2 regions of the Pseudoduganella sp. R-32 genome follow, and region 2 is predicted to be linked to the other one. Evidence: predicted binding sites of a transcription regulator. Region 2 holds the regulator's gene; the other holds the start of a gene.
The links. The regulator FliA, encoded in region 2, starts transcription of late flagellar genes. The targets are predictions, from matches to a motif close to CTAAAGTTTNNNNNNNNNNNGCCGNTA.
Positions count from the first base shown of each region.

Region 1: the regulator FliA is predicted to act here: its motif matches at 3,109-3,135, upstream of ACN9MU_RS10250 (flagellar protein FliT).

Region 1 covers NZ_CP183987.1:2,229,522-2,245,287, reverse strand. Annotated here, with positions in the region: gene ACN9MU_RS10260 (M13 family metallopeptidase) at 1-1,968, opposite strand, end outside; gene ACN9MU_RS10255 (HDOD domain-containing protein) at 2,201-3,016, shown strand; gene ACN9MU_RS10250 (flagellar protein FliT) at 3,179-3,445, shown strand; gene ACN9MU_RS10245 (type IV pilus assembly protein FimV) at 3,777-4,985, opposite strand; gene fumC (class II fumarate hydratase) at 5,111-6,508, shown strand; gene ACN9MU_RS10235 (RNA-binding S4 domain-containing protein) at 6,562-6,792, shown strand; gene ACN9MU_RS10230 (DUF883 family protein) at 6,818-7,105, shown strand; gene ACN9MU_RS10225 (DUF692 family multinuclear iron-containing protein) at 7,085-8,698, opposite strand; gene ACN9MU_RS10220 (DUF2282 domain-containing protein) at 8,702-8,968, opposite strand; gene ACN9MU_RS10215 (YjfB family protein) at 9,085-9,285, opposite strand; gene mobB (molybdopterin-guanine dinucleotide biosynthesis protein B) at 9,338-9,859, opposite strand; gene ACN9MU_RS10205 (general secretion pathway protein GspB) at 9,856-10,728, opposite strand; gene ACN9MU_RS10200 (AAA family ATPase) at 10,730-12,400, opposite strand; gene ACN9MU_RS10195 (hypothetical protein) at 12,410-12,886, opposite strand; gene ACN9MU_RS10190 (hypothetical protein) at 12,890-13,075, opposite strand; gene ACN9MU_RS10185 (GIN domain-containing protein) at 13,269-14,633, shown strand; gene ACN9MU_RS10180 (BadF/BadG/BcrA/BcrD ATPase family protein) at 14,917-15,766, shown strand, end outside.
Region 2 covers NZ_CP183987.1:5,557,760-5,573,525, forward strand. Annotated here, with positions in the region: gene ACN9MU_RS25370 (EAL domain-containing protein) at 1-825, opposite strand, end outside; gene flgF (flagellar basal-body rod protein FlgF) at 932-1,675, opposite strand; gene ACN9MU_RS25380 (flagellar hook protein FlgE) at 1,696-3,237, opposite strand; gene ACN9MU_RS25385 (flagellar hook assembly protein FlgD) at 3,262-3,954, opposite strand; gene flgC (flagellar basal body rod protein FlgC) at 3,957-4,361, opposite strand; gene flgB (flagellar basal body rod protein FlgB) at 4,361-4,780, opposite strand; gene flgA (flagellar basal body P-ring formation chaperone FlgA) at 4,909-5,595, shown strand; gene flgM (flagellar biosynthesis anti-sigma factor FlgM) at 5,691-6,014, shown strand; gene ACN9MU_RS25410 (flagella synthesis protein FlgN) at 6,021-6,485, shown strand; gene ACN9MU_RS25415 (hypothetical protein) at 6,562-8,127, shown strand; gene motD (flagellar motor protein MotD) at 8,234-8,995, opposite strand; gene ACN9MU_RS25425 (flagellar motor protein) at 8,997-9,743, opposite strand; gene ACN9MU_RS25430 (RNA polymerase sigma factor FliA) at 9,725-10,456, opposite strand; gene ACN9MU_RS25435 (MinD/ParA family ATP-binding protein) at 10,474-11,274, opposite strand; gene flhF (flagellar biosynthesis protein FlhF) at 11,267-12,610, opposite strand; gene flhA (flagellar biosynthesis protein FlhA) at 12,880-15,009, opposite strand; gene flhB (flagellar biosynthesis protein FlhB) at 15,022-15,766, opposite strand, start outside.

The DNA.
Region 1 (15,766 bases), 3.3 Mb from region 2:
GTCCAGGTTGCGCACGGTGTAGGTGCGCCACTTGGCCGGCGAGTGGCCGTCGGTCATGACCTGGTTGCGCAGCGAGGCGTCGCGGGCCTTGTTGGCCCAGCTTGCGGCGTAGCCGTTGAAGAAGTCACGGTCCTGCGCCGGGGTGGCTTTGCCGCCCAGCGAAACGTGGTAGGCGTCCAGGGCTGCAGCCAGGCCCGCCAGGTCGGCCAGGTTTTCGCTCAGGGTCAGGGTGCCGTTCAACTTCAGGTCCGGGAAGGCTTCATAGGCGTCGTACTGTGCCACCAGCTTGGCGGCTGCCTGCTTGAAGTGCTCGCCGTCTTCCTTGGTCCACCAGTCGCGCAGGCGGCCCTTGGAGTCGAACTGGGCGCCCTGGTCGTCGAAGCTGTGGCTGATCTCATGGCCGATCACGGCGCCGATCGCGCCATAGTTCAGCGCATCGCTGGCCTTCATGTCGAAGAATGGCGGCTGCAGGATGGCGGCGGGGAAGTTCAGCGCATTCTGCATCGGCATGTTCACGGCGTTCACCACGTGCGGCGGCATGCACCATTCGGTTGGGTCAACCTTCTTGCCCAGTTTCGCCAGCTGCTGCTTGTAGTGGAACTGCTCGGCGCGCAGGGCGTTGCCCATGGCGTCGTCAGCCTTGATTTCCAGGCCTTCGTAGGAAGTCCATTTGTCCGGATAGCCCACGCCAACGTACAGGGTGCGCAGTTTTTCCTGCGCTTCCTTCTTGGTGGCAGGCGCCATCCAGTCCAGCGCATCGACGCGCTTGCGGAAGGAGTCGACGATATTGGCCACCATGGTTTGCAGGCGCGCCTTGGCTTCAGCCGGGAAGTAGCGTTCGACGTACATCTTGCCGGCGGCATCCGGCACCGCGTTATTGACTGCGCTCAGGCCGCGTTTCCAGCGCGGCGACAGTTGCGGCGTGCCGTTCATGGTGCGGCCGTAGAATTCAAAGCGCTGGTCGACGAAGGCTTTCGGCAGGAAGCCGCCGAAGTGGTTCACGGTGTGGAAGGCCAGGAAGTCCTTCCAGGCTTGCAGCGGCATCTCATTCACGAGGGCGGCGCTACCGGTAATTGCGGTCGGGTGATAGACAATGAACTTGTTCTGCTTGCCCAGGCCGGCGGCGCGGAAGAAGGCGCGCCAGTCCATGCCTGGCGCCTTGGCGGCGAAGTCGCGCATGGTCCAGGTGTTGTTGGCTTTCTGGATGTCGGCCGAATCCTCGCGGCTGCCGTGGGCCTGGGCCAGCTTGCGCTCCAGCTCATACACGCGCGCGGCACGGGTTTCCGGCTCGCTATAGCCGGCCAGCTTCAGCATGGCGGCGATGTGGGCCTGGTAGGCGGTGCGCAGCTGGTGCATGCGCTGGTTGTCGTCCAGGTAGTAGGCACGGTCCGGCATGCCCAGGCCGCCCTGCAGGATGTATGGAGTGTAGTGCTTCGGGTCGGTCAGGCCCTGTGCGATCCAGATGCCGAACAGGTTCTCGGTGTAGAAATTAGTGGAGTTCAGCGGATCCACGTCGGCGCGGATGGAGGTAGCCAGGGCGCGAACCAGCGCGGCCTTGTCCTTGATGGCGTCGATCTTTTCCAGTTCCGGCTTGAGCGATTTCAGGCCATGCGCTTCAATTGCCGCTTCGTCCATGAAGCTGCGGTAGAAGTCCGTCACGCGGCGGGTGTCGCCGGTTGGCGACTTGGCGGCGGTTTCGTCGATCAGCTTGACGATGCGCTCGTTGGTCGCATCGCCCAGCGCCGAACCGGCGCCCCAGCTGCCTTTGTCGGCCGGGATCTGGGTCTTGGCCAGCCATTCGGCGTTCACATGGCCAAAGAAATCGTCGCCCGGCAGCGGGACGGCGTCTTGCGTTTGCGCGGCCGGGGCTGCCTGTTGGGCAATCGCCGGGGCCAATCCAAAGGTGGCTCCACAGAAGGCCAGGGTAAGGGCCAGCTTGAGCGGCGTAACGCGGTTGGATGCTTGCATTTTTTGTATCCCTATCTAGTTATAAGTGGCGGAATGAGCCAGGCTGCACTCTAACTGCAACGCAAGCGTGACATCGCCCCGTTGCGACAGACTGCAAATTTCGGGGATCAAATGCAGAAAGCTGGGAATGCTGTGCAGCGCGGCCAACGAATGTTAAAAACTTGCTGCACTCCCCTCTGGAATCGCTATATAGTTTCACCCACAGCAACGCCGAATTTAGAGGAGATTTTTCATGAAGCTCGAAGCACTGTTCCAGAATCCAACTGCGTTGCCAACCGCCCCGAAGGTTGTTGACGAATTGATCAGCAGCTTCGACAAGGCCAGCGTCTCCACCGAGGAAATTGCAAAGAAGCTGTCGGCCGACCCCGTGCTGAGCGCCAAACTGCTGCGCCTGGCGAATTCCGCCTACTACCATGTGTCGCGTTCGATTGGCACCGTTGAAGATGCCATCCTGATGCTGGGCTTTGTCACCGTGCGCACGCTGGTGATCAGCTCCGGCCTGGTGAGCGGCTTCAAGACCGTTCCCGGCATGGATTTGCGCCAGTTCTGGCGCTACAGCCTGCGCACCGCCGTGGGCGCCAAGTTCATCGCCAAGGCTTGCAAGCAAAACACCGACCTCGCCTTCACCATTGGCATGATGCATGCGATCGGCCAGCTGGTAATCCATGCCGGCATGTCCGAGCAAGCGCAGGCACTCGACAAAGTGGCAAGCCCGCTGGACGAGCGCCGCCTGGAAATTGAAAAGAACGCGCTGGGCTACACCTATGCCGACGTGGGCGCCGAACTGGCCAACCGCTGGAAATTCCCGCCAACCTTTGGCGAGACCATTGCCGCCATCCCTAATCCCGGCGAGAACGAACTGGCTGCAGTGATTCACCTGGCGGCCTGGCGTGCCCGCGTCGACGAGAACAAACTGTCCCCGGACGCAATCGCGGCCTGCTACCCGACCGAAGTTGCCGAAAGCCTGGGCCTGGAAGAGAACGCGCTGATTGACCAGATGCCATCGCTGGACGAGCTGAGCGCCGGCCTGGATGAGTTGATCAGCTAATCGATTTCGCTTGATGTCTGCCGTTGTGACCCTTGGGATGGGGGCGCAACGGCATTTTTTTGGAATTTTCTCAAATATTTTTCAAAAAGACCCTAAAGTTCCTTCCGAGCCTGACGTTAATCCTGACATGCGGTACTCCGCGCACAGAATCCAAGGCTCAAAATGTCCTCGACCCAAATTCTCGCTACCTACGAAAAAATTGCCGGTTTGACCAGCCAGATGGTGGGCGCCGCGCAAGCCAGCGACTGGGATTCGCTCGACAGCATGGAAAACCAGTGCGCTGCGGCTTCGGTAGCCCTGATGGGCGGTGCCGCTCCCCTGCAGGGTGACGCCCGCAAGCGCAAGATCGAACTGCTGAAGCAGATCATGGCCAACGACCGCACCATCCGCGAAGTGACCGATCCTTGGCAGAGTCGCCTGAACGGCTAAGTCGGCCTGCCCCTCAATAAAAGCGCCTCCGGGCGCTTTTTTGTTTTAAAGGGACGTACCCTTTAAAACAAAAGGCGCCCGCTTGGGGCGCCCTGGAATTCGGAGGGGCGAGCACCAGGTATCTCCTGGCGTCGCCTCAGCGCCGGTTGCACCCGGCGTTCATATCGCCTCAGTCGGCTATGAACTGCTTCCAGACGGGGTCGTTTCTTCAACGTCGCTCTGCGGTTCGCGTCACGCTATCGGTGGTGACTGCGGCAGAACCCGGTCCGTGTGAGCCCAGTATAACGCAGGTAAAAAAATCTTGTCCAGCACTGGAATGCAACGGTAGTTACTAGTGTGCAGCAACCTCCACTGCGTCCTCCAGCGTTGGCACGTCATCCTCCGCGCTCCCTTTCTTGCGGAAGGATTGCCAGATCTTCAGCGGGCCTTTCGCCTGGCGCTTGCGCAGGAAGTAGATCAGGCCGCCGAGCGCCGCCAACCCCGCCAGCACACCACCGGCGATCATGGCCAGCCGGCTGCGCGGGTTGGCCGCGAGATCTGCTGCAACGCCGGGCTTGACAGGAGTGGCGCCCGGCTTGGCTGGCGTCGCGCCTGGCTTGTTCGGGGCAACGGCTGGCTTGGCAGGCGCGGCTTCGGGTTTCAACTCGACTGTTCGCGCAGGCGCAGCGGCAGCAGGCGCCACCATGGCGGTTTGCAGGCGATGCACCTTGCCTTCGATATCGGCCAGCTTGCTTGTCATGGCTTCACATTGACGGAGCTGGGCTTCCACCTGCTGCGCAGGGGCGCAAGACTGTGCGGGCGCGGAAGCCGCCGGCGCAGCGGGAACGGCTGTGGGCAGCTGTGCCGGTTTGGAGGTTGGCTGGCGGACAGGCGCCGTCGTCCCGGACCCAAGGCCTGGCCCCGCCTTCGGGCCGGTGACCAGTGCAGCTTGCGGCGCAGGGTTGGCACTTCGCTCCTGTGCCTTCGCCAAGGCGACCTGCTGGCGGTGGGCAAAGGCACGCTGGGCGGCTTCATTCAATCCCGCCTCGCCGTTGTCTCCCGATGTGGGAGGGGCTGCGGCCGGCTTGCTTGCTGCAACGGCCATAGGCAGCGGCTCCGCCGCCGGCATCGCGGCCACAGCCGCAGCGCGCTGGCCCGAAGGTTCCGGCGTCAGCCAGAGCGAAGCGGCTCGGATGATCTGCCGCCCTCCACTATTCAACTCCAGGAAAAGATGCAAGGCCTCGGCATTCACTGGCTGCAGCGTGGTCAGGTGCAGGAAGCGCTTGTTGTCGCGCTTGGCAATCGAGATATACAGGCCGCCCAGCGCAGGCGGCATGTCCACATTGGCGCCCTTGAACACGTCCGGATTGGCGAGCCGAGCCTGGATGTCGGCCAGGTCGGCCGCAGTCAGGTCGACCAATTCGATGTCCGCCGAAAGCTGCTGGCCAATGTGGGAATTGACCTTTATTTCGCCCAGCTCGGCCGCCCGCAGCGAACCGCACAGGGCAGCAGCGCAGATCGGCAGCGCAAAGGCGCGAATGATCAATCGTTTGCTTAACATGGAGGACAGGCCTATTACTTCAATGTACTCATTAACGGCAGAATATCCCGATTTTGTAGGCCTCGGCAGAGTAAGCAGCATTGGCGTTAGAATCCAGTCATCACTTTCCAACGAGGGAGCCGTACATGAACAGCAGAACCGAGCGCGACAGCTTTGGCCCGATTGAAGTTCCAGCCAGCCAGTTGTGGGGTGCGCAGACCCAGCGCTCGCTCGAGCACTTCCGCATTTCCAGCGAACGCATGCCGGCCGAACTGATCGCCGCCCTCGCCAGCGTGAAGCGCGCGGCGGCCAAGGTGAACGTCGACCTCGGGGTGCTCGATAGCGTCAAAGCCAAGGCCATCATGGAGGCCGCCGATGAAGTCCTGGATGGGAAGCATCCGGGCGAGTTCCCGCTGGCCGTGTGGCAAACCGGCTCGGGCACCCAGTCCAATATGAATATGAACGAGATGCTGGCCAACCGCGGCTCCGAGCTGATGGGAGGCGAGCGCGGCGAAGGGCGCAAGCTGCACCCGAACGATGACGTCAACAAGGGGCAGTCGTCGAACGACATCTTCCCCACCGCAATGCATGTGGCGGCGGCGCAGGCAGTCGCGAACAATGTGCTGCCAGCCCTGCGCCAGCTGCGCGCCACCTTGCAGGCGAAGGCGCAGGCGTTCGAGGGCATCGTCAAGATCGGCCGCACGCACCTGCAGGATGCAACACCGCTCACCCTTGGCCAGGAGTTTTCCGGCTACGTCGCCCAACTGGACTATGCGGAGAGAGCCATCGAAGCCACCCTCCCCGCCGTGCTGGAACTGGCAGCCGGCGGCACCGCGGTGGGCACGGGACTGAATTCGCACCCCGAGTACGCCAGCCGTATCGCAGCCGAACTGGCGAGCCGCCTGAAACTCCCCTTCCGCACCGCCGACAACAAGTTCGCCGCACTGGCCGGGCATGACGCCCTGGTATCGGCTCACGGCGCGCTGAAAACCCTGGCCACGGCACTCATGAAGCTGGCCAATGACGTGCGCTGGATGGCTTCCGGCCCGCGCTCCGGCCTCGGTGAAATCAGCATCCCCGAGAATGAGCCGGGCAGCTCGATCATGCCGGGCAAGGTCAACCCCACCCAAAGCGAAGCACTGACCATGCTGTGCTGCCAGGTGTTCGGCAACGACGTGGCCATTACCGTTGGCGGCTCGTCCGGCAATTTCGAGCTGAACGTCTTCAAGCCGCTGATCGCCCACAACTTCCTGCAAAGCGCCCGCCTGCTGGCCGATGGCATGCGCAGCTTCGACGAGCATTGCGCACACGGTATCGAGCCGAACCTGGGCCGCATCGAAGAACTGATGGAACGGTCGCTGATGCTGGTCACCGCCCTGGCCCCGCACATCGGTTATGATCGCGCCGCGCAAATCGCGAAGAAGGCGCAGCACGAGGGCACGACCTTGAAAGAAGCCGCACTGGCCCTTGGTTTTGTGAACGAAAGCCAGTTCAACGAGTGGATTGTTCCACTGGAGATGACCAAGCCAGGCGGCAAGGGTTAATGCCAGGTGGGAATACAACACCTCCGCGCCAACCCAACAGAAAGAGGATTAAAATGCAGAAAGTAGATTTCGAATTGACAGGCGAGTACATCGAGCTGAACCAGCTCCTGAAAGTGGTCGGCCTGTGCGACAGCGGCGGCGCCGGCAAGCAGATCGTGGCTAGCGGCGACGTCAAGGTCGACGGCAAACAGGAGTTGCGCAAGACGGCGAAGATCCGGGCGGGCCAGAAGGTGCGCCTGGGCGACGTGCAGATCGACGTTCATGCCGAGGGCAGTGCGGCCTGATTGATCCGCGCGGAGGGTTAGCTCCATGGATGGTCCCGACGAGAAGCAAGTGCAGTCCCAGGAACAACTGATCGGCGACCTGCGGCAGGTCATCGAGAATGCCGAGGAGCTGCTCAAGAATACCGATCATTACACCAGCGTGCTGTACCAGTCGGCGCGCGCCAAGCTCGCCCAGGCTTTGCTGGCCGCCAACGAGGAACTGGAACGGTGTGAAGACGCGCAGCTCCTGCGCATGATCGAGGCGACCCACCGCGCCAACCTGCTGCACCGGGACTTGTCCGGCGAAGACAAGTTAATGCGGGCGTTTAACTAGGATTTGCTGCTGCAGCCATTGCTGGAGGCTGGCGGCAACGTCGAAGTTCTCATCCAGCGCAAAGGCGGCGTCGAGCGCGTCGCCGAATGCCTTCCCTTCTTTTAATGCCTGCAGCGCTGCGTATTGCGGCACTTGCAGCAGCGTGACCTGGGCTGTCCATTCGGGGCGGCTGAGCAGCGCGCGGCTTGGCTCGTCCATCTTCCGTGGGAATGGCATGCCCTGATGGGCCAGCCAGAGGGGCACGACTGCCCATTCCGATTCAAATAGCTTGGCGGTAGGCTGCCAGGGGAAGCTTTGGCCCTCCACCGTTTGCGGGTTGATGTCCTTCGCCTGCAGCGCGGGCTCGTGCCGCGCGTAATGGATGCGGTGCAGCTGCCATTCCAGGCACGCCATGTCTGGAAGGTAGGGCAAGTCCTTGACGTGCTCGAAGCTGCGCAGGAAGGGCTCGAAGTGTGCGCCGAAGCGGTTCAGGTCTCCACTGTCGGAAGGGTGGGCGCGGCCGTATTCGCGCGCCAGGGCGGCGAAGAATTCTGCGCCCACCAGTTGCGCAATCACAGGATAAGCGGCGGCCAGGGCCCTGGTCCAGGTCGAAGCCAGGTTGCCTCGGTACAGGCCGAAGCGTTCGCCGTGCCTGAGCTGTAGCGTGGCCTCGGCAGCAGGCGAGAACAAGGCGTCGGAAAATGCTTGCTGCTGCGCGGCCAAGGCGTCGCAGCCGACCGGCAGGCATTGCCCGCTCCGGCTCCCGGAGCCCCAGTCGACTTTCTCAGGAGGCGGGAAGTGTTCGGCAATCGCAGCTGCCTTGCCGGCCTCGCCAAGCAGGACTTCCAGGGGCGGGATATCGGTGTCCCATTCGATCAGCGTGGGGACGGCGCCGAAGCGGCTTAACGCTGCTTCGTACAGCCGCCAGACCGGATCGGCGACGACTGCGCCGTGATGGTCGACCACGGCATCGGGTGTGACGAGGTGTCCGGCGAGGTGGATTTCCCCGACTGTGCCGGGGGCGATCGCTTGCAGCGCCGCCATGGCGTCTTCGCCGTGGTTCAGCTGGTTGACGTAGAGGTTGTTCACGTCCAGCAGCAGGCCGCAACCGCTGCGGCGCGCGAGCGCAGCGAGGAATTCTGCTTCGCTCATTGCGTCGTCGGCGAAGCGCACGAAGCTGGAAACGTTTTCGAGCAGGATGGCGCGCCCAAGGGCGTCCTGCATGCGTCCTACCCGCTCCGCCATCAGGTCGAGCGCGGCGTGGTTCAGCGCCAGCGGCAGCAGGTCGTTGAGGTGGCGGTCGACAATGGCGCCCCAGCACAGGTGTTCGGAGACCAGCGCCGGTTCAATGCGCTGGGCGAGGCTCACGACACGCTCCAGGTGACCGGCACTGAATCCGCGTGCCGAACCGAGGCCCAGGCCTACGCCGTGCAGGCTGATCGCGTAGTCGCGCCTCAGTTCCTGCAATACGTGGAAGTCGCCGCCGGCCTGGTCGAGGTAGTTTTCAGTGTGAACTTCAAGCCAGGCGGCGCGTGGCCGCTGCTCGAGGAACTGGCGGTAGTGCGGTGCCCGCAATCCAATGCCTGCTCCCCGCGCCACCGCGTGTTGCGTCATTGATTATTTGGCTGGCGCAGCGGTCTTGCCGCCGGCTTTTTCGCAGGTGCCTTTGGCGACGAATTTCCATTCGCCTGCCATATTGTCGGTCTTGGCCTGGTTGGAGCAGCCATGGGTGCCGGTGGCGCAGTCGTTCTGGCCAGCCTTGGCGATGCCGTAGCACTTTTCTTTTTCCGCTGCTGGCTTGTCCTGGGCTGCGGAAGCAACGCTGCTGGTAGCGGCGCAGACGGTGGCCAGGGCGGCGGCGATCAGGGCTTGACGGTTTTTCATGCGGAGTCTCCTCTGTAGGTTTGCAGGTCTGCGATTAGACCATAAAAAAAACCCGCTGACACCGGTGCCGGTGCGGCGGGTTCGTTGCGGCCTGCGCGAGGTCTGGCGACCGGCGTTCAGGCGGTCGTGTTGATGTTCTGGCCGAGGTGGGATGGCAGGTTGGCGGCAGGCGTCGCTGGCGGAATCGCTTCGATCAGGGCCTGGGCGCTGGAGGCTTGCACGTCCATTGCTCTTTTTAACACGGCGTAACCAACCTCGGTACGATTGCTCGTATCGGCCATTGTTGTTGCCAGCTTTGCAATGCTCACCGCATCCATTTAAACCTCCCACTGATATCTATCCAGATTTACGGATGGGATTTGGCGAACTTTAGGTCTGACGCGCGATTTTTTTGATTAACCAGGCCAGAACGGTGTCGGGACGGTTCAGGTCGAGCCATTGCAGGCGGGGCGGCAGGCCTTCCGGGGCGGGCTGGTCGGAGGCGACGGCGACAATCGTATGGTCGTCGAGGTAACGCGGCGGCTGGCCGGCGATGGCGCGGTAAACTTCCAGCTTGTCGATTTGCCATGCATGGAAGCCTTCCACCAGGGTCAGGTCGGCGGGCTGCAGGCGGGCCAGTTGCTCGTCGGCGCCGGGTTCTTCGGCTCCACGCAGTTCATGGATGATGGCGAAACGATAAGGCGAGGCGATCATCACCTCGGCGGCGCCGGCATGGCGGAAACGGGCGCTGTCTTTCCTTGGCGGCTCAAGCTCGAAGTCATGGTGGCTATGCTTGATGACGTTGACTTTCCATCCGCGCGCGGCCAGCTCGGTGACCAGGTACTCGATCAGGGTGGTCTTGCCGCTGCCCGAGGGGCCGGTGACGCCGACGACGTTCTGCTTGCTGCTCATAGCGGTACCCGGTAGCGGTAGCCGCGGAAGCTGAAGATGGCTTGCTTGGGCTGGAGTTTGTCCAGGATCAGGCCGGGGGCCACTTCCTCGCCCTCCCTGCGCAGCACTTTGTCGATCAGGAGCAGGCGATCGGCTGGATTTTTCGAATACATGTAGCCACCAAGGGTGATCTGGGGGATGGCGCGCTGGATTGGTTCAGGGAGCTCGCGCAGGGATTGCACCTGTTCTTCTGCCGGCGCTGGCGCCGGGACTGCAGCCTGCGGTTGCGCTGCGACCGGGACCGCCTGCGTCACGTCTGCACCGCGGGCCGCGTTTCCGGCTTGCTTCTGGGCGGGCAACCGGGGAGCCTCCGCAGCGCGGGCTGCGGGTGGCGCAGCGGCGACGTGGGCGTCGGCAGCACGCTGGTTGGCCGCTGGCTGGCCGGGAGCTTGCTGTGCAGGAGGCGCTTCTCCTGGGCGTGCTGGCGCCTGGCTTGCGGTGACCGCTGCGGCCGGCGCTGCCGGGGCGGCGCCGGCAACGGTGACTGCAGGAGCTGCCGGTGCGCTGTGGGCGTTGCCGCCCGGGCCGGAAGCCGTGGCCACAGGCGTGGCGCTGCCGTTGGCGGCCGCTGGACCCGCGGCCGGAGCGGCGGCAACCGGCGCGCTTGCGGCGGGCTGCTGGCTCGCGGCCGGCTGCTGGCGCACCAGCATCGTCGCGAGGCCGGCGATGGCGGCTGCCATCAGGGCCATGGCCACGATCACCGGCGTACGCCTGCTGCGCGCCCCCTGCCCGGCCGGCACGCTGGCCAGCGTGGGTGCGTGGATGGTCGGGGTGCTGCCGATCTGGCGTTCGGCCTGCGCCTTTTTGAGTGCTTCGAGAATATAGGACATGTTAATTACCCGCCTTGGCCAACAGGTGCGGCTCGGTCTCCCGGCCCGGCTGCGACAGGCGGATGAAAGTTCGCGGTCCCGCCACGCCGTCGGCCTTCAAACCCTGGGCAAGCTGGAACTCGCGCAAGTATCGCAAAGTTTCGCCGGCTAGTGGCAGGTTCTCGCGCGGTTTCTTGACCCCGTTTATTTGTGCCAGGCGGCGGGCCAGCCAGTCGACGTCCGGGCCTTTATCGCCTTCGCTGACTTCCTCGCGCCAGGAGCGCGGCGCGCGCCAGAAGGTGGTGAAGGTGCCGTCGAAGCGGGCGTCCAGGGCGTCGAGCGAGACCGTTTCGCTGCCGCGCGCTCCAACCAGCGTGGCGCTCTTGCCGTCGATGGCCGTCAGCAGGACATTGCGCGGCAGCGAATCGCCGTCGCGTAGTTTGATGATGGCGGGACGGTCGAGATTGCGGATTTCTTCGAGGCCGCCCTTGCCTTGCATGCAGCGCAGGTTGTGCCGGGAAGCTTCGGCGCAGCCTTCGCCTTCCGACAATGCCACTTCCCACTTCGCCGCCAGTTGGCCCAGGGCGGCATCCATCGTCAGCCAGCTTGGCGCGACGAGCGTGGCTGGCGATGCAGCCCCTTGCGGCGCCGTGGCGGCGGCCGAAGCGGAACTTGCGGCGGCTGCCTGCGTCACGCGGCCAGCCGCCTGAGAGGCACGGGAAGCAGCCTGCGCGGCAGCCGGCGCCTGCGGCGCGGCGGCATGCCCGGTAGCGGACGGCGAGCGCACCGACGGCATCAGCTGCCAGGCCGCGGCGGCTGTCAGAGCAGCCCCCGCCAAGACACCGGCTGCAGCCACGCGCCACGCCCGCGCACCGACTGGAGCGCTCTCGCCTGCAAACACTTCCTGCGCCGCGCGGCGCAGGATGACGGCATTGACCTGCGCGCGATTTTCAACGTAGGCGCCAAGCAAAGCCCGGTCGCACAAGAGGTTGATCCGGCGCGGCACGCCCTTGCTCAATTGGTGGATGCGCCGCAGCAGGCCACGCGGGAACAGCTCCACCGCGCCAGCGCCAGCTACTGCCAGCCGGTGCCGGATATAGCTGCCTACTTCCGCCTCGGACAATGGCCCCAGGTGATAGCGCGCGATCACGCGCTGCGCCAGTTGCTCGAGCTCTGGGCGCGCCAGCATCTGGCGCAGTTCCGGCTGGCCGATCAGGATAATCTGCAGCAGCTTGCGCTCGCTCGTTTCCAGGTTGGTCAGGAGGCGCAGCTGCTCCAGAACGTCGGCCGACAGGTTTTGCGCCTCGTCGATCACCAGCACATTATTCAGGCCCGCCGCATGCGACTCCAGCAGGTAGCTGTTGACCGCATCCACATAGGACTTGACGCTCGCCCCTTCCGGCGCCACGCCGAATTCATCGCACACCGACTGCAGCAGCTCCTCCACCGTCAGCTTGGGATTGAAGATATAGGCCAGGCGGCAGTCGGCCGGAATCTGTTCGATGAAGCAGCGGCACACCGTGGTCTTGCCGGCGCCGATCTCGCCGGTCAGCAGCACGAAACCGCCGCCGCTGCCCACGCCATACAGGAGGTGCGCCAGCGCCTCGCGGTGCCGTTCGCTCATGAACAGGTATCGCGGGTCGGGGGCAATCGAAAACGGCTGCTGTCTGAGGTTGAAGTATTGCGTGTACATGGTGGGCGCTTAGCGCAGCGCGGGCGGCAGTTGCTTGAATTTGGCGCAGTATATCTTGGAGCGCGTATTGAAATAGACGATGCGGCTGCCCGGCTTGGACTCCCGCACCGGGTAGCGCGAAGAGTCGATTTTCGCATAAGCCTGGCCGTCCTGGCGAAGGATGGCCTTTTCGAGCTCCTCCGGCGTGGTGTCGGTCACGGCGCCGACAAAGCTGTAGGGGAAGCTCTCGTCGCTGATCATCACTTCCAGCACGGGAAAGCCCCACAGGATCGCGTCATTGGTACGGAACCAGTAGGCTCCGCCCTCGCGCTTGTAAGGCCGCCCGAAATACTGGCTGAGGTAGTCGAAATAATAACGGTTGGAGGTCTGGTCGCGGCACAGCAGGCCATTGCCAAGCACGTCGCCGAAGTGGGAAGGCGGCGCTGCCTGCGTCGCCTGGCTGGCGGCGAGCACGCCTGCCGCCGTGAGAAAGCGCAATCGACGCATCAGTTACAACTTCTGGAACCAGGCGCGGTTGGCACTGATCTTGGCCTTGGCCGAGGGAGGCAACGCTTCATAGCAGCCAGGGTATTGCTTCAGGGAACCCTCGCGGACTTCCTTTTGCAAACCATTGATCAGGAACACGTATACCGTTCCACCCTGGTCGGTCTTTTTGGTTCCCAAGTACTTGATCATAAGTGTCTCTCCTGACGAGCATTATGACATTTCAAGGCGAAATCACAACTTTTTGCCCGGTACCGTGTGCATTTCAGTATCGGAAAAATGCAGTTGGCTCCTCGTTTTTGCGCGTCTGTCTTTTTCCGGCCAGGCGGCGACGCCGATTCGCCTATCGTTGCAGCATCACCAATCCTGAACAGTGACAATCAAAATGAATAAGCTGATCACCTACGGCGCCGCTGCTTCCCTGATCGCGCTGGGCGTTACGGCCTTGCACGCGAGCCCTCCGGAAAGCGAAAAGAAGGCCGATGTCACGCCGACCCGGGAAAACCGCCCGGTGACGGCTTTTTCGCGCATCGAGGTGGACGGCCCCTACAAGGTGCTGATCAATGCCCAAGGCGAGCCTGCAGTGGAAGTCAGCGGGCCGAAACGCCAGGTCGAACAGCTGGAAACCGTGGTCCAGGGCGATACCCTGCACGTCCGGCCTTTGCGCCGCCACCACTGGGTGTTCAGCTTCGGCAAACAGCGCGAACCGGTGATCGTTAAAATCAGCGCCAAGGGCCTGAAAGCCTTGAGCAACAGCGGCAGCGGCGACGTGGAACTGGAACGCGTGGACAGCACTGAACTGAAGCTGATCTCCACCGGCCCGGGCGACGTCAGCGCTTCCGGCACCGCCACCGAATTGACCGTCAAGGCCAGCGGCAGCGGCGACATGCACCTGCACCGTATGCGGGCCACCAACGTCAACCTGGTCATGAGCGGCCCTGGCGACGTCAGTGCGCCGGCGATTACCGGCGACCTGAATGCCGTGCTGTCCGGCTCCGGCGACCTGGAAGCGGGCGACGTGCGCGCCAATAAAGTGAACGCAGCGATGAGCGGCCCCGGCTCGGTCGAACTGCGCGGCAGCAGCCGCGACCTGCGCGTCGAGATTTCCGGCTCGGGCGACCTGGAAGCGTGCGGCATGCAGGTCGAAAACGTCAGCGCCATGCTGAATGGGCCGGGCAGCGCTTGCCTGAGCGGCCAGATCAGGAAGTTCGACGCCGAAGTGCACGGTTCCGGCGACCTGGAAGCGCGCGGCCTGCAAACCCAGAATACGCGCGTCAGCCTGAGCGGCCCCGGCGGCATGAATCTGTCCGGCAGCAGCGAGACCCTGAGCGCGGACGTCAGCGGTTCCGGCGACCTCGATGCCAAGCAGCTCCGGGTAGCCAAGGCAATTGCGCGCAGCAAGGGCCCCGGCAATATCTACCTGAGCAAGGTAAGCGATTCGCTGGATGCCGACGTGCGCGGCTCGGGCGACCTGAAGGCCGAACCGGAGTGCAAGGACGTCAAGGTCACGATGAGCGGCCCTGGCGGCGTGCAGCTGCGCGGCTGGACTGGCACGCTTAACGCGCAGCTCACCGGCTCGGGCAGCCTTGATGCACGCGACATGCTGGCCAAGCAGGCAGAAGTCAATGTACGCGGTCCAGGCAACGCCACGGTTAATGTGGAAGGCAAGGTCGCAGCCCAGGGCCAGCAATTGATTTCCGACAAACAGCGTGTGCTGACGGTCGACCGTCGTGGCGCCCACGCCGAATGATTGACGAAATCGCTGCTGACGCCTGAGGCGCCGGCAGCGATTAGCTTTTCTCCCGAGCCCGGCCAGCGTGCCGGGCTTTTTTTCGTCCATATTGCAACTTTGGCACCACAGTCCATACCAAAGTGCATACCATTAGCGACAGCACAATTTCAATTACAAATCAAAGACTTGTGATTGCAAATCCGAGTTTAGCTGCAGACCTAAACAATACCAGTTAAATACCTGTTGACAAGCTGGTGTGCTCCTCATATAGTCGCCACAGTTCTTTTCATCCCTTGAAAAAATGATCGAATTCCTGATAGGCGTCGATGGCGGCGGCAGCGGCACACGGGTGCGCCTGGCGCGGGCCGACGGACAGTTGCTGGGCGAAGGCCAAGCCGGTCCATCTGCCCTGCTGCACGGCATTAAGAATGCATGGGCTGCCGTTGAAGAAGCCGTGGGGCGCGCCTTCGAAGCGGCCGGCGTGACGCAACCGGCGCGCGAACACATTGCGATCGGGCTGGGGCTGGCCGGCGTGCACAACAAGCAGTGGGCCGCCAATTTCGTGGCCGCCAATCCCGGTTTTGCCGCGGTGGCGCTGGAAACCGATGCGTTTACCACGGTGCTCGGTGCTCACGAAGGCCAGCCGGGCGCCATCATCGCCCTGGGCACCGGCAGCGTGGGCGAAATCCTGCATGCCGATGGCGCGCGCCATGAAGTGGGCGGCTGGGGCTTCCCTTCCGGCGACGAAGCCGGCGGCGCATGGATCGGCATGAAGGCGATCAACCATGTGCAGCAAGTGGTCGACGGCCGGGTCCGGGGCAGCGCCTTCTCGCAGGCGGTGGCCGAGGCGTGCGGAGGCAGCCGTGACCGCATCCAGGTCTGGCTGGCAAATGCCAACCAGACCGCCTTTGCGCAACTGGCTCGCATCGTGCTGCAATTTGGGGAAAGCGATGCGACCGCGCGCGGCATCCTGTCCGAAGCTGGCCAGCAGGTGGCGCTGATCGCCCATGGCCTGGACCCGAGCGGCACCTTGCCTATCGCCCTGTGCGGCGGCCTCGGTGAGCCGCTGCGCGCTTTCCTGCCGCCTGCCCTGCTGCAGCGGATTGTTCCCCCCAGGGGCGATTCGGCCGCGGGTGGCCTGCGCCTGATCC
Region 2 (15,766 bases):
CTGTTCGGCATTGCGGTTGCTGTAGCTGACGCGTTGCTCGCGGTCGGTCGTGATGACGGCGTCGGCAATCGAACCCAGGGTCACCTGCACCAGCTCTTTCTCGGCGAAGGCTTCCGCCTCGCTTTGGCGCAGTTGCTGCAGCAGGCGTTCGCGGCGGGCAAAGGAACGGCGCAGGTAGCTGTTGCCGCTCCAGGCCAGCACGGCCGCTGCCAGCAACAGCACGGCCAGCAAGGCCGTCGAGACCTGGCGCGCGGCATCGTTGATGGCGGCGGCAAAGCCGATGGCAAGCGGAGTCAGACGGCGGTCGATTTCCTGGATTTCCAGCAGCACCACCGGTGCTCGGCGTGCAGCCGGCGGCATCCCGTGCACGCGCTCGCCCAGTTCACGCAGGCGCAACAGGTGCTCGTCGCTATGTTCCCAGTAGGTGATGGCGCGCGCCATCAGGTAGATATCCTTGAAATTACGGTACAGCCAGACCATGCCGCGCACGTCTTCTTCGGCATTACGGCCGCCCAGGAAGCCTTCGCGCACCACTTCCCAGTCCATCTGTTCCTGGTCCATCTCGCGCCGCGCGCGCATGTCCGATAGCGGCACGGCCAGTTCGGACTGGAATTGGGCGTAATCCTGTTCGTCAGCGGTAACGAGATAGCGCTGCAGCGAGGCGATGGCGGCCTTCTGCCCTTTGGACCAATGACTTTCGCCGCCGACGTAGGCGCGCAGCGTGGCGGCAATCGACAGGCTGAACACGGCCACCAGGGTGAGCGCTGCCACGGCCAGCACAAACGGCAGGACCACAGTGGCGTAACGTTCCTCGGGACGAGCCATAACCTTGTACTGCTGAGATGAAAGGTCCCATGATGGGGAATCCCGGCGCAGTGCGCAATGGCGCAGGCGTGATTCGTTGCCTCAAAGCAACAACATTAATGCAATATTAATTCAACGCCAAGATTTGCGTGGCCTTGGCAGCATTGTTTTCCGCGTTTTTCAGCAAACTCATTTGCGTTTCGAAAGAACGTGCCAGGGTGATCATATTGACCATGGCGTCGATCGGGTTGACGTTGCTGCCCTCCAGCGTGCCGTCGGCCAGGCGCACGTTCTGGTCGGGATCGGCCGGCAGGCCGCTTTGCTGGCGGAACAGGCCGTCGTCGCCGCGCACCAGGCCTTTGACGTCCGGATTGACCAGCTTGATGCGGCCCAGCACATTCGATGGGCCGGGCTGGGTCTGGGTGGTGTCGATGGCCGACACGGTGCCGTCGGCGGCAATGGCCACCTGGGCGTCGGGCGGAATGGCGATCGGGCCGTTTTCGCCCACCAGCGTGAGCCCGGCCGCCGTTTGCAGCATGCCGTTTTCACTGACCTTCAGGCTGCCGTTGCGGGTATAGGCTTCGGAGCCGTCGGTCGATTGCACGGCAATGAAGCCGTCGCCGCGCAGGGCCACGTCCAGCGCCCGCCCCGTGGTCTGCATCGCGCCGGCGCGGAAATCCGAGCCGACCGTGTTGTCGACCACGAAGGTACGGGTCGGCAAACCTTCCGCCACCACCGGCACGGCACGGAAGGAATCGAGCTGGGCGCGGAAGCCGGTCGTGGTGGCGTTGGCCAGGTTGTTCGACGTGGTGGCCTGCTGCTCCAGGATATGGCGCGCGCCGGTGGCGGCGGTGTAGACAAGGCGGTCCATCGCTTGCTCGCTTTATCCGATTAACGCAGGTTGACCAGGGTTTGCAGCACCGAGTCCTGGGTCTTGATGGTCTGCGCATTGGCCTGGTAGACGCGCTGCGCGGTGATCATGTCGACCAGTTCCTTGGTCAGGTCCACGTTGGACGATTCGACCGAGGAGGAGCGCAACTGGCCCAGGTTGCCCTCGCCCGGCGTGCCGACCTGCGGTGCACCGGAGGCCGAGCTTTCCGCCCACACGTTGTTACCGAGCGGGATCAGGCCGTCCGGGCTGGCGAAGTTGGCCAGCACGAATTGCGCCAGCGGCCGCGACTTGCCGTTGCTGTACTGGCCGATGATGGTGCCGCTGGCATCGGTCGAGAAGCGCTGCAGGCTGCCCGAGGAGTAGCCGTTCTGCGTCGATTCCTTCTCGCTGGTCGGCGAGCCGTACTGCGTGGTGCCGACGAAGTTGGTGGTAATCGTCATCGTCAGGTCGGCGCCGTTGTCCGGGAAAATCGGCAGGTCGATCGAGAACGGCAAGGTCTGAGGCGGCGTCAGCAGCGCCATGCGCGCTGCGCTCAACTGGCCGTTGGTGTCGAAAGCCAGGGTGCCGGCCTTGACCGCTGGGACCGTAATTGCCGCCGCCAGTTTCTGGTCAATGATGTCGGGCGTATTGCCCGGGACGGCGCCAACGTCGGTCGGCGGCGTGTACACCGCCGCCAGCCTCGCCAGTTGGGCCGGCGTAGCGCCCGCTGCCGTCGCGGCAGCGGTCATGGCCGCACCGGCAGCAGCGGAATACGCTTGCTGGGCCGCCAGCATGCCGGCGGCATTGCCCGCCGCCGCCGCGGTGTTGTAGGCGGCGCGCGCCGCCAGCGAAGCCGGGTCGGTCAGCACGGCTTGCGCGATCGCCTTGGAGTCGACCTGCACGCCATCGCTACCGGCGTACACATCCCATACGCCGCTGCCCTTGTTCACGTAGAACACCGACATGGTGTGGGCATTGCCCAGGCTGTCGAACACATCCATCACGGTCTGCTTGGTGTAGGTCAGCGGATCGGTGGCGTCGAACGGCACCTTGGTCGGTACCGGCGAGGTGGACGACAGGTTGATCTTGAAGTTCGCTTCGGTGGTCTCGACCGGGGTCAGGTCGGCCGTATCGATCTTGATCGGCACCGGCGCGCCTGCCAGGATCACACCTTGCTGGTTGGCCAGGTAGCCGGTGATGGCGTTGCCCTGGGCGTTGGTGATGATGCCGTTCTTATCGAGCAGGAACTGGCCGTTGCGCGAATACTGCACTTCGCCGCTGGGCGCCACGGTGCGGAAGAAGCCGCCGCCGTTGATGGAAACGTCCAGCGGGTTGTTGGTGGTCTCGATATTGCCCTGCGTGAATTGTTGCGCGATGCGCGAAATGCTCACGCCGATACCCGGGTTGTTGCCCGCCACGCCGTTCAGCGAGTTGGCATACAGGTCGGCAAACTGCGCCTGCGAACTTTTGAAGCCCACCGTGCTCGCGTTGGCGATATTGTTGCCGATCACGTCGAGCGACTTGCCTGCGGCGTTCAGGCCGCTGAGACCTTGTTGAAACATGGTATTTCCCCTATCAGGTTGGGCTTACAAAACTTGCTTGATATCGTCCATGGTCAGTTGACCGATGGCTGGAACATTGAGCTTGGTGCCGCCGGCGCCGGTGGACACGCTGGCCACGGTGCCGAAGGTCAGCGCCTGCACGCCTTCGGCCGCCTTGCCGCCCAGGGTGCCGCTGACGCTGACGGTGTACATGCCGTCCGCGGCGGTGGTGCCGTCTTCCAGCTTGCCGTCCCAGCCTAGTGGCAGCACGCCGGCATCGACCGCCTGCAGGGTCTGCGTGTGCACCACCTTGCCGGCGGCATTCTTGATGTCGATCTGCAGCGAGTCGACGGCGTTCTTCAGCTCGACACCGAACAGGCCCTTGCCCGACACCAGTTGCAGGTTCTTGCCGGCCGCGAGCACGCCGTGGTTGATCAGGTTGGTCGCCTGCAGCGAAGCCGAATTGGCGTAATCTTTCTTCAATGATTCGATCGTCTCGTTCAGCTTGTTGATGCCGGTGACGGTCTGCAGTTGCGCCAGCTGGCTGGTCACTTGGGCGTTGTCCAGTGGATTCAGCGGATCCTGGTTCTTCAGCTGCGTGATCAGCAGCGTCATGAATTTGTCCTGGTCGGCCGAGACGCTTTTGTCCGAGCCGGTAGTGCCGCGCGTGTTGACTGCGTTGAGCAGGGCTTGCGACGGCGCGCCGCCGCCAGTGACGGGGGTGTTGGTGATGGCCATGGTTACTGTCCGATCGTCAGGGTTTTCAGCAGCATGGTCTTGGCTGCATTCATGGTTTCCACATTGGTCTGGTAGGAGCGCGAGGCCGACAGCATATTGACCATCTCGTCGACCACGTTCACGTTTGGCATCGTCACATAGCCCTTCTCGTCCGCCAGCGGATGCTTGGGGTCGTAGACTTGCTTGAGCGGCGACGGGTCTTCCACCACCTGGCTGACCTTCACGCTGGTGGCGGCGCCATTGGCGGTCGGGGTGGCTTCGAACACGACCTGCTTGGCGCGGTAGGCTTCGCCGCTGGCCGAGGTGGCGCTGTCGGCGTTGGCCAGGTTGGAGGCCACCACGTTCAGGCGCTGCGCCTGGGCGCTCATGGCAGAACCGGAAACATTGAAGATGCTGAACAAGGACATTACTGGCCTCCCTGGATCGCGGCCAGCAGGCCTTTGATCTGCGAATTAATAAAGGTCACGCCGGCTTCGTAGCGCAAGGCATTGTCGGCAAAGTTGTTACGTTCGACATCCATGTCGACGGTATTGCCGTCCACCGCGCCCTGCGCCGGGTGGCGATACAGCAGCGGCGTGCCGTCCGGCAGGGTGCTGCCGTCTTGCGGCGGGCGCGGGAAATGCTTGTTGGCAGTCGTATTCAGCGGCTGCGGCGTGGCCGCCCGCTGCATGGCTTCCTGCAGGTTGGCGGAAAAGTCGATGTCGCGCGCCTTGTAGTTTGGCGTGTCGGCATTGGCGATGTTCGACGCCAGCACGGCCTGGCGCTTCTCGCGCAGGCTGAGGGCGGTTTCGTTGAACAGCAGGTAGTTGTCGAGTTTGCCTAACATGGCACTTCTCCGCTTGATGACAGGTTCGATGATACGGAGCAATGTGCTTGCTTGATCGGAAGAGAAAGGCGGGGTTTTTGCCCCTATTCGCGGCTTGCGGCTGTCGCGCGAGGGCTAAGATGGGCAGCATGAAACAAATCCTCATCATTGCAAGCTTGTTGGCCGCCAGCGTGGTCCAGGCCGCCCCGGCCCGCATGGAGCCGACGGCCCTGCGCCAGGTCGCCGAGCAATTCCTGCAAGTACAGACCGCCGGCCTGCCCGGCAAGGTCACCGTCAACATCGGTGCGGTGGACCCGCGCCTGAACCTGGCGCCCTGCCCTGCGCCGGAAGCCTTCCTGATGCCAGGCGCGCGCGCTTGGGGCAAGACCACCGTGGGCGTGCGTTGTGCGGCGCCTTCGCCGTGGACGGTATATATTCAGTCTCAGGTATCCGTGTTGGGCAGTTACGTGGCCGCAGCCGTGCCGCTGGTGCAGGGCCAGTCCATCGAGGATGGACAGTTGGCGATGATGCAAGGCGAATTGACCGCCCTGCCGCCCGGCATTGCCACCGACAAGGCGCAACTGGTCGGCAAGTCCAGCAGCATGTCGATTTCGGCCGGCACCCCGGTCCGGGTGGACATGGTGAAGGCGAAGCCGGTGATCCTGCAGGGCCAGCTGGTCAAGCTGGTCACCCGCGGCAACGGCTTCTCGGTTTCGGCCGAAGGCAAGGCGGCCGGTTCGGCGGCCGAGGGGCAGGTAGTGGCAGTTCGCACCGGCAATGGCCAGCAAATCAGCGGGATTGCCCGCCTGGGCGGACTGGTCGAAGTAGCTTTTTGAACAAGTTTCACGATGCCAGCTAAAGTTTGGCCGCAGGTTGCCGTAATAGACTCGTATGCCGGGGTAAAGTACTCCAACCAGACGAGGATAATGCTGTGAAGATCAACGATACATTGAAGAACACGCCGGGCTTGCCGAGTTCGCCCGCGACGTCCGGCAACGCGCGCAGCGCGGACAGGACTGCCGCAGCGACTTCCACCGCACCACAGGCAAGTACCGACAATGTGCGCCTGTCCCCGCAAGGACAGGCAATGGCGGCCAGTGGCGCAGCAGCCAGCAATGCCGTGTTCGACACCAAGAAAGTCGAACGCATCAAGATGGCAATTGCTGACGGCCAGTTCCAGGTCAATTCGGAAAAAGTGGCAGACGGTTTGCTGGACACGGTCCGCGACCTGCTGCACGCGCGTAAGCAACGCTAAGGAAGCATGATGGCCGCAGTCTCCCCCAAACACAGCCTGCAGGCTGAGTTAAGCAAGATCACGGAATTGCTGGAAGTCCTGAAACAGGAACAGCAAGACCTGGTAGCGGCCGACATCGACCACCTGACCTCGCTGACCCCGCACAAGTCGGCCCTGGTCAATGAAATGGCCACCCTGGCCACCGCGCGCCACCGCGCCCTGGCCGACGCCGGTTATCCAGCGATGGAACTGGGCATGGAGTCCTGGCTGGAAGCCCAGCATGACGATGCCGCCAATATCCTGTGGCAGCAGTTGCTGGACCAGACTCGGGCGGCAAAGGAACTGAACCGCCTGAACGGCGTACTGATCAACAAGCACCTGGGCCACACCCAGGGCGCGCTGCAGGCCTTGCGCCCGCAGCAGACCACGGTCTACGGCCCGAGCGGCATGACGACCACCGGCACGACGCGCCGCGGCTTCATCGCCGGCTAGGCCTTTGCGCAACCGGCACGGCGCCGGAACTTTCGAAATGTGTGACTTTTTATGCAACCTTCTGCATAATGGGCGCATGCGTACATTTCTCTCAGGAATTATTCTGGCGGCCACGACCGCCCAAGCTGATGCTGCCTCCGTTCACTCCGCCCTTGGCGGGGAACAGTTCGGCTTGCAGCCTGCCGACAATTATCAACTGGCCAATGGCCGCTGCAAGGACTGCGGCCAGAAACAGGCCTTGTGGTATTTCCAGGACGAGCTGATCGCCCTGCCGCCCGCCAGTGCCAAGGATGCGCCGGGCCTGGTCTGGCTCGGTTCGCCGCAACTGGTGCCGCAGGCGCGCTTTGACGGCAAAGCGCTGCATACGGCCGATGGGACCACGCTCAACTTCCGCCTCGCGCCAAAGATCGCCACCAACCGCTCCTATTTCAACGCGAGCTCGGAAGCCTTCTTCCGTCAGCGCGAGGTGCGCGTGCGCGGCCAATGGGATGAGGCCGGGCAGCAGTTCGTGGCGCGCACGATCTGGCCGCGCGACTATGTGATCGATGCCGGCAAGCTGCCGGTGCAGCCGCTGTCCGGCGCCGACGACCTGCAGGGCTTCGTACGGCATGCCGAGGGCGGCGCGCGCGGCGAGTACACGGTGCGCAAGGTGTGGCAGCGCCCCGGCGCCACGCCGGCCGACCTGTCCGGCAAGCCGGTGCTGGCCATGATGCTGAGCGGCGCCCAGGGCGACGACGACGAAGCTTACGGCGGCCATTTCGCCATCGCCACCGGCCGGCTGGGGCCGCAAGGCGAGTGGTCCGACTGGCTGGTGAATAACTTCTACGGCCTGGATTCGTACAGCGAAAAAGGCATCGTGGCGTCGGCACTGCCGATGGATAACTACCTGATGGACCTGAACAGCGGCCAGCAGTACTACCGGCCGTCGTACATGCTGGTGGCCGTGCTGAAGGATCCGCGCACGGCGCAGGCTTACCAGGCCAACGTGAACCAGGTGTTCCGCGATTTCTATGCCCATCATTTCAGCTACCAGCATGCGGCTGCCAACTGCACGGGGATCAATGTCGACGTGCTGCGCAAGCTGGGCTGGCAATGGCCGCTGCAAGGGCCGACCAATCGCCTGAAAGCCGTTGGCGCCTTTGCGTATATGGCGGCGAAGGAGATGAGCATTGCCAGCGGCAAGAAGGCCTACAGCTATTTCACCGAGGAGCAGACCCGCTTGCACCCGGCGGTGGCATTCGATGCGCTGGGCAAGGATTTGCTGAACGTGCTGGGCGGGCAGGCTGGACGCCAGTTGAGCGGCTTCGAACAGCAGTTGCAGTCGGATGTGGAGGCTGTGATGCTGGTGCGGATTCCGCAGGTGCCTTCCAGCCGGGCGTTTGGTTCGGCGCCGGCGTATTCGATCGATGAATTCATGGCGCGTGCGCCGGAGGATCGCAGCAAATGGCAGGTGGTGCCGACGGAGCCAAGGCCGTTTCCTGAGGAGTTGATGGACGAGCAAGCCAGGAAGAATTTGCAGACGTCGGCCTGGCCGATGGCGGCGCTGGTGTTGCTGGTGGCGGCGATCGGGACTGCGTGGCACTGGCGGCGCAGGCAAAAGCTGCGGCAGCAGGTGCCGCATCCGGAGCGGCTGCGCGCGTAAAACCGGCAAACCGGGGTACGACCCGCAGGGTCGTACCCCAGCCAGCGACCGCCGCGTACTGGGGTCTGACCCTATGGGTCTGACCCCGGTTTACCGGTTTAAGGGTTTAAGGGCTTGGAATTTCAGTAGCAGGATCCGGAATCCCGGACAGGATCGTCACCGCCACCCGCCGATTGCGCGCCCGCGATTCCGGGTTGTCATTCGACGCCACCGGCTGGTTGTCCGCATGCCCCACCGCCGTCATGCGTGAAGCAGCAATCCCCGACTCGATAAACAGCCTGACCACGCTGCCCGCCCGCACCGCAGACAACTCCCAGTTCGACGGAAAGATCGCATTCCTGATCGGGACATTATCGGTATGCCCCTCTACCTGCACATTATGCGGGTCGTCCTTGAGCAGCGTCGCCACAGCCGTCAGCGCCTCGCGCGATTCCTCGGTCAGGCTCGCATCGCCAGCCCTGAACAGCACCGAAGCATTGATTTCCACGCTCACCCCGCGGCTATTCTGGGTCACCCGCACCTTGCCCTCCTTGACGAGGGGCGCCAGGGTGCTGGCCAGGTCCTTGGCCAGGCGCGTCATCTGCTCCTTCTCCTTCTTGATCGCCTCATTGCGCTTGCGCGAAGCCGGATTCGGAATCGGCAGACTCTGGACTTCGGTATTGGTCGGCGGCGCAGCGCCGGCGCCGCCAAACGCATCGCCCAGCGCATCGGAAAACACCTTGTACTTGCCGGTATTGATCGAGGAGACCGCGTACATCACGACAAAGAAGGCAAACAGCAGCGTGATGAAGTCGGCGTAGGAAATCAGCCAGCGCTCATGGTTCTCAGGATCGTCGTCGAACTTGCGGCGTGCGCGGCGGTATTGCATGTCACGGCTCCCGCATCAGGGTCGCGATCCGTTCATCGATGACGCGCGTGAAATCGCCGGTGGCGATATCGTAGAACACCGACGCCGTCAGCTCCTGCAGGTAGACCTGGCGCGTGACGATGGTCTTCAGCTTGTTGGCAATCGGGTAAAAGAACAGGTTGGCCAGGCCGACGCCGTAAATGGTCGACACGAAGGCCACGGCAATGCCGGAACCGAGCCTGCTCGGGTCGGTCAGGTTTTCCATCACATGGATCAGGCCCAGCACAGCGCCCAGGATGCCGATGGTCGGCGAGTAGCCGGCCGCCGATTCCCAGATGCGCACCGCCTGGCGTTCGGCCGTTTCGAAAGCGGTGATTTCCATGTCCAGCAACTGGCGCATCTTGTCGGGGTTGATGCCGTCGACGATCATGCGCAAGCCCTTGGCGACAAACTTGTCCTTGGCGCCGAGCATGGGGCGCTCCAGCGCCAGCAGCCCGTCGCGGCGGGCCAGCATGCTCCAGTTGTTGATGTCGCGCGCCAACTGGGCGCGATTGTCTGGTGGAGGCTTGAACACCCAGCGCAGCATGGTCAGCCCGCGGCGCAGGGTTGGCCGGGTGGTTTGCAGCATGACGGCGCCGAACGTGCCAATCACAACAATCGCGAAGGCAGCCGGCTGCAGCAAGGAAGTCACCTTGCCGCCTTCCAGCCCCTGGCCGACGATGATGCCGGCCAGCGCCAGCAAGACGCCGGCTACGCTGGACCAGTCCATGCCTGCTCCCTGAGCGAGGCACGCAGGCGCGCCACGGCTTGTGTGTGCAATTGCGATACCCGGGACTCGGACACGCCCATCACCGCGCCGATCTCCTTCAGGTTCAGCTCTTCCTCGTAGTAAAGGCCCATCAGCATTTTCTCACGTGGGGGTAGCGCTTCAATCGCATCGATCACAGCCTGGCGGAAGTCGGTGTCGAGCAGCGCGCGCAGCGGATCGGCATCTTCATCATGGGCATAGCGGTCGAGGAAGCTGTCGTTGCCGTCTTCCTCGTGAAAATCTTCGTAGTACACCAGTTGGTGGCCGCCGCCTTCGGACAGCATTTCCTGGTAATCGGCCAGCGACAATTTGAGCGATTTCGCCACTTCCGACTCGGTCGGCGGGCGGCCCAGGCGCTGCTGCAGCGTGGCCATGGCGTTTTCAATCTTCCGCATGTCCTGCCGCATCGAGCGCGGCATCCAGTCGGAAGAGCGCAATTCATCGAGCATGGCGCCACGGATACGCATCACCGCGTAGGTCTCGAACTGGGCGCCGTGGGTTTCTTCATATCGATTAATAGCGTCAAGCAAGCCGATCATGCCGGCCTGTACCAGGTCATCCACTTCCACACTGGGCGGCAATTTTGCCTTCATATGGTGGGCCAGGCGCTTGACCAACGGCATGTGCGTCGTCAGCAAGGAATCCTTGTCCACCTTCCCTTTGACCGTGTACATAAAGGTTCTAATTCTTTTCAGGCTCTAAAATGGTTGCAGCTCCCCATCGCAAAACGCCCTGCCAGCTGGCGGAAGGCCACTGAAGCCCCGGCCAATGGGAAGGCGTCCACCACCGCACGACCCAGGCGGGCTGCACGCTGCAGGTATTCGTCAGCCGGCACAGAACCCATGGAAACAAGGTTGACTGCCAGGTAACGGCTTGCCGCATGTGCCATATTATCGTAAACCACCCTTGCTTCGGCCTCCGAAGCGCCGGTGACCAGGATGCCGAACGGCCGGCGGCCCAGTTCATGGTTGAGCCGCTTGATCATCATATAAGCATTCTTGATCGAAGTGGCGCTATTCGACACCTGTACCACGATCTCGGAACTGGCCATCAAGGGTACCGGGAAGGCTTCGCCGTCGAACTCGCCGTCCACCAGCACGATGCCGGCCTGGCTGGCCAGCACGCCGAAGGCCTTGGCCAGGCGGCGCCCTTCGTCCGGGCCGCGGCGCGCTTCGCCGCGCGTCATCGACACCACATTGAAGCCTTGCGGTGCAGCATGCAACACCTGGTTCAAGCCGCAGCGCTGGCGCGCCACGTCGAGCAGGCTGGCACCGTGGTCCAGCCCAAGGCGGGACACCACGCCGTGGGCGCTGGCGCAGGCATCGACCAGCAGCACGTCGTTGCCGGCCTGCGACAGCGAGGCGCCCAGGTTCACCAGCATGGCGCCCTTGTCGTCCTGCGGCGTGGCCGACAGGAAGGTGATGATGCGTGGCCGGGGACCGGCCAGCATCCGGCGCAGGCCTTCGGCCTGGTCGAAGTCGAAATTAGCCAAAGCGTACCTCGCGCAGCATTGGGTCATGGACGGCGCCGGCTACCAGCAGCGGCAGTTCGGCATCGCCGTATTTCGGGGCGGACTGGCCACCGAAAGCGCGCCCTACCAGCGCTGCCGGGTCGGCCAGGTGCAGGTCTTCCGGCACGCGCTGGCCGTTGGACATGTAGAACAGGCGCAGCTTGTGGCGAATCACCACGTCCAGGGCGGAGCCGATCGAGGCGGCTTCGTCCAGCTTGGTGATGATGGCACCGGCCAGGCCGCTGCCCTGGTAGGCGCGGACTACTTCGGACAAGGTTTCCTGGGTCGAAGTAGCGTTCATGCACAGGATGCGCTGCACGTCGGTGCCGACGCCCTGCAGCATGGCGACCTGTTCGGCCACCATCTGGTCACGCTGGCTGACACCAACAGTATCAATCAGCACCGTGTGCTTGTTGCGCAGCTCGTTCAGGGCGATGCGCAGGTCCGCTTCGTCCTTCACCGAGTGCACCATCACGCCCAGGATCTTGCCGTAGATGCGCAGTTGTTCGTGGGCGCCGATACGATAGGCGTCGGTGGTGATCAGGGCCAGCTTTTCCGGGCCGTGGCGCATCACGCAGCGCGCGGCCAGCTTGGCGGTGGTGGTGGTCTTGCCGACGCCGGTCGGGCCGACCAGGGCGAACACGCCGCCCTTTTCCAGCAGCGCGTCTTCGTTGTTCATGGCGTTGATGTTGCGCGCCAGGACGGTGCGCATCCACTGCAGGGCCTCGGCGCCGTCGCGGGTGGCGGGCAGCTTGTCGGTCAGGTAGCGCGCCAGGCTGGCGGAGAAGCCGGCTGCCAGCAGTTCGCGCAACACCACGGTTTTGTGCGGCTCGCGCTGCTGGGTGTTGGCGAAGGCCAGTTCGTTGAGCTGGGTTTCCATCATGCCGCGCATGGCGCGCAGCTCGCTCATCATGCTGGTCATCTCGGCGGCGGCGCTGGCTTTGGCGCTGGCGACGGCTTCGGCGACCAGGGAGGAAATGCGGTCCATGTCCACGGCTGGCGCAGCCGCTACCGGTGCGATCGGGCGGGCCGCTGCACGCGGGGCGGCTGGCGCCGGGCGTGCGGTGGCGCGCACCACTGGCGCTGCCGGCTGGGAAACCAGGGCCGGCGCCAGGTCCAGTTGCGGCGCCGGTGCGGCCATGGGGGAATCCGGGGAGTGCGGGGCCAGCGCGGCGGCATCGTCGCCGCCCAGGGCCAGGATTTCCACCGCGCCGTCGACGGCGCGGTTGGACAGGATCACCGCATCCGGGCCGAGCGCTTCGCGCACCTTGCGCAGCGCTTCACGAGATGTTGGGGCGGTAAATTTTTTAACGTTCATTTCCTGCTACTCCGACAGATTCGCACATGGTCAGATTATTGACGATGCGTGGAGGTAACAATCGGTGGAATAGCTTGGGAAATGCGGCTTAATTCAAAACCCGGTAAACCTGGGTCTGACCCGCAGGGTCAGACCCTGTCTGTTCGACGGCCGACAGGTGTGGGTTCGAAGCTTTTGACTTTTGACGAAGATCAACGGCGCACAACCAACCCCGTTGGCCGCGCCGCAGACAGGGTCTGACCCTGCGGGTCAGACCCTGGTTTACCGGTTTACTGCGCACCCACCAGCGAAGTCACCCGAATCGTCTTCGTCTCCGGAATCTCCGAATGCGACAGCACTTTCAGCTGCGGCAGTGCGCGGCGCAGGAACTTGGACAGCAGCGGACGCAGTGCGCCCGGCACCAGCAGCACCGGCGTCACGCCCAGCGCCTCCTGCTGCTGCGTTGCCGCCGCAGCCTGCTGGGCAATCGTATCGGCCAGCCCCGGCTCAATGCCCGCCGCATCGCCGGCACCACTCGTCATGGCCTGCATCAGCAAGCGCTCGAGGCGATTGTCAAGCGTCATGACCGACAGCTCCCCGCCGGCCGGGAACAACTGCTGCACGATCGCCCGGCCCAGGGCCACACGCACCTGCGCAGTCAGCTCATTCGGATCCTGGGTATGCGGCGTGAACTCGGCCAGCGTCTCGATAATGGTGCGCATGTCGCGGATATGCACGCCCTCTGCCAACAGGTTCTGCAGCACCTTCTGCAGCGCCGACAGCGACAGCATCTTCGGCACCAGGTCCTCCACCAGCTTCGGCGAATCCTTGCCCAGGTGATCCAGCAAGGACTGCACTTCTGCGCGACCAAGCAATTCGGAAGCATGCGATGTGATCAGGTGATTCAGGTGGGTGGCCACGACGGTGCCCGCATCGACCACGGTATAACCCATGCCGGTAGCCTGGTCGCGCAGCGAGGCGTCGATCCAGATGGCCGGCAGGCCGAAAGCCGGATCGGTAGTGACCATGCCCGGCAGCGTGCCGCTTGCCATGCCCGGATTGATCGCCAGGTACTGGCCGTTGAATGCCTCGCCGGTACCGACCTCTACGCCCTTCAGCGTGATACGGTAGGCAGAAGGCTTCAACTCCAGGTTGTCGCGGATGTGCACCGGCGGCGCAAGGAAGCCAACTTCCTGCGCAAATTTCTTGCGAATGCCCTTGATACGCTTCAGCAGTTCGCCCCCCTGGGTCTTGTCGACCAGCGGGATCAGCCGATAGCCCACTTCCAGGCCGAGGGTATCGACCGCCATCACGTCCTGCCAGGTCGCCTCTTCCTGCTCTGGGGCCGCCTGCCCACCGCCCGCGGCGCCGGCAGCGCCACCACCGCCAGGGCCGCCGGCCTCCTGCGCGGCAACCGTTTCCGCCTTTTCCTTCGCGCGCTTCTGCAGCATGTAGCCGGAGCCGATCAGGACCGACGCCAGCAGGATGAACACCAGGTTAGGCATGCCGGGAATCAGGCCGAGACCGCCGATGATGCCGCCAGTGATGAACAGCACTTGCGGCTTGGCGAACAACTGGCTGATCACCTGCGTGCCGATGTCGGTCTCGGAGGCGACCCGCGACACCACGATACCGGCTGCAATCGAAATCACCAGCGAAGGAATCTGCGCCACCAGGCCGTCACCGATCGCCAGCAGCACATAATTTTTCAGCGCGTCGGCAAATCCCATATCGTGCTGGATCATGCCCACCAGCAGGCCGCCCACCACGTTGATCACGGTCACCAGGATGCCTGCCACCGCGTCGCCGCGCACGTATTTCGAGGCACCGTCCATGGCGCCGTAGAACTCGGCCTCCTGCGACACTTCATTGCGGCGGCGCTTGGCTTCCGGTTCGCCGATCAGGCCGGCATTCAGGTCGGCGTCAATCGCCATCTGCTTGCCGGGCATTGCGTCCAGGGCGAAACGGGCGCCCACTTCAGCGATACGGCCAGCACCTTTGGTCACCACCACGAAGTTGATGATGGTCAGGATTACGAACACCACGATACCGACGGTGTAGTTACCGCCGATCAGGAAGTGGCCGAAAGCCTCGATCACCTTGCCGGCAGCATCCGGCCCGGTGTGGCCTTCGGTCAGCACGACGCGGGTCGAGGCCACGTTCAACGACAGGCGCAGCATGGTCGAGACCAGCAGCACGGTCGGAAAAGCCATGAAGTCCAGCGGCTTGACCGTGTACAGGCTGGTCAGCAGCACGATGATCGACAGTGCGATATTGAAGCTGAAGAACAGGTCGAGCACGAACGCCGGCAAGGGCAGGATCATCATCGCCAGTAGCATGATGATCAGGATCGGCGCAGCCAGGGCTTGCCCGTTACCGGCAATGCCTCTCATCCATGGCGGCATGTTCAGGGCGTTCATTCTCTACTCCGTTTATTTCTTGTTCAGTGGGTCCATATCGTCCGGCACATCGAGCCTGGTCGGTCGATCCGGGTAGCGCAGGCCTGGACGATAGGCCTTGATCTGGTACACATACGCCAGCACTTCAGCCACGGCGGCGTACAGGCGCGGCGGGATTTCATCGCCGATTTCGGTATGCTTGTGCAGGGCACGCGCCAGCGGCGGCGCTTCCAGGATGGCAACCCGGTGCTCTTTGGCCAGCTCGCGGATCTTGGCCGCCACTTCGTCGGTGCCCTTGGCCACCACGCGCGGCGCACCCTGCCCGCCTTCGGCGTATTTCAGCGCCACCGCATAGTGGGTCGGGTTGGTCACCACGACGTCGGCGGTCGGCACTTCCTGCATCATGCGTTTCTTCGCCATTTCGCGCTGGAGCTGGCGGATCTTGCCCTTGATTTGCGGGTTGCCGTCCGACTCCTTGGATTCCTGGATCAGCTCCTGGCGCGTCATCTTCAGCTTGTTCGCGTAATGCCACATCTGGTACGGTGCATCGATCAGGGCGATGAAGCCCAGCGCGCCGACGATCACGATGAAGCTGAAGCCCAGCATATTCATGACATGCGTGCTGCCGGTATGCAGCGGCTCGAGCATCAGGCCGATTGCCTCCTGCTGCTGGCGCGAAATGACCATATAGGCCACCACGCCGACGATGATGGACTTGATGATGGCCTTGACCAGCTCCACCAGCGAGTTGGTGGAGAACATGTTGCCGATGCCCGTG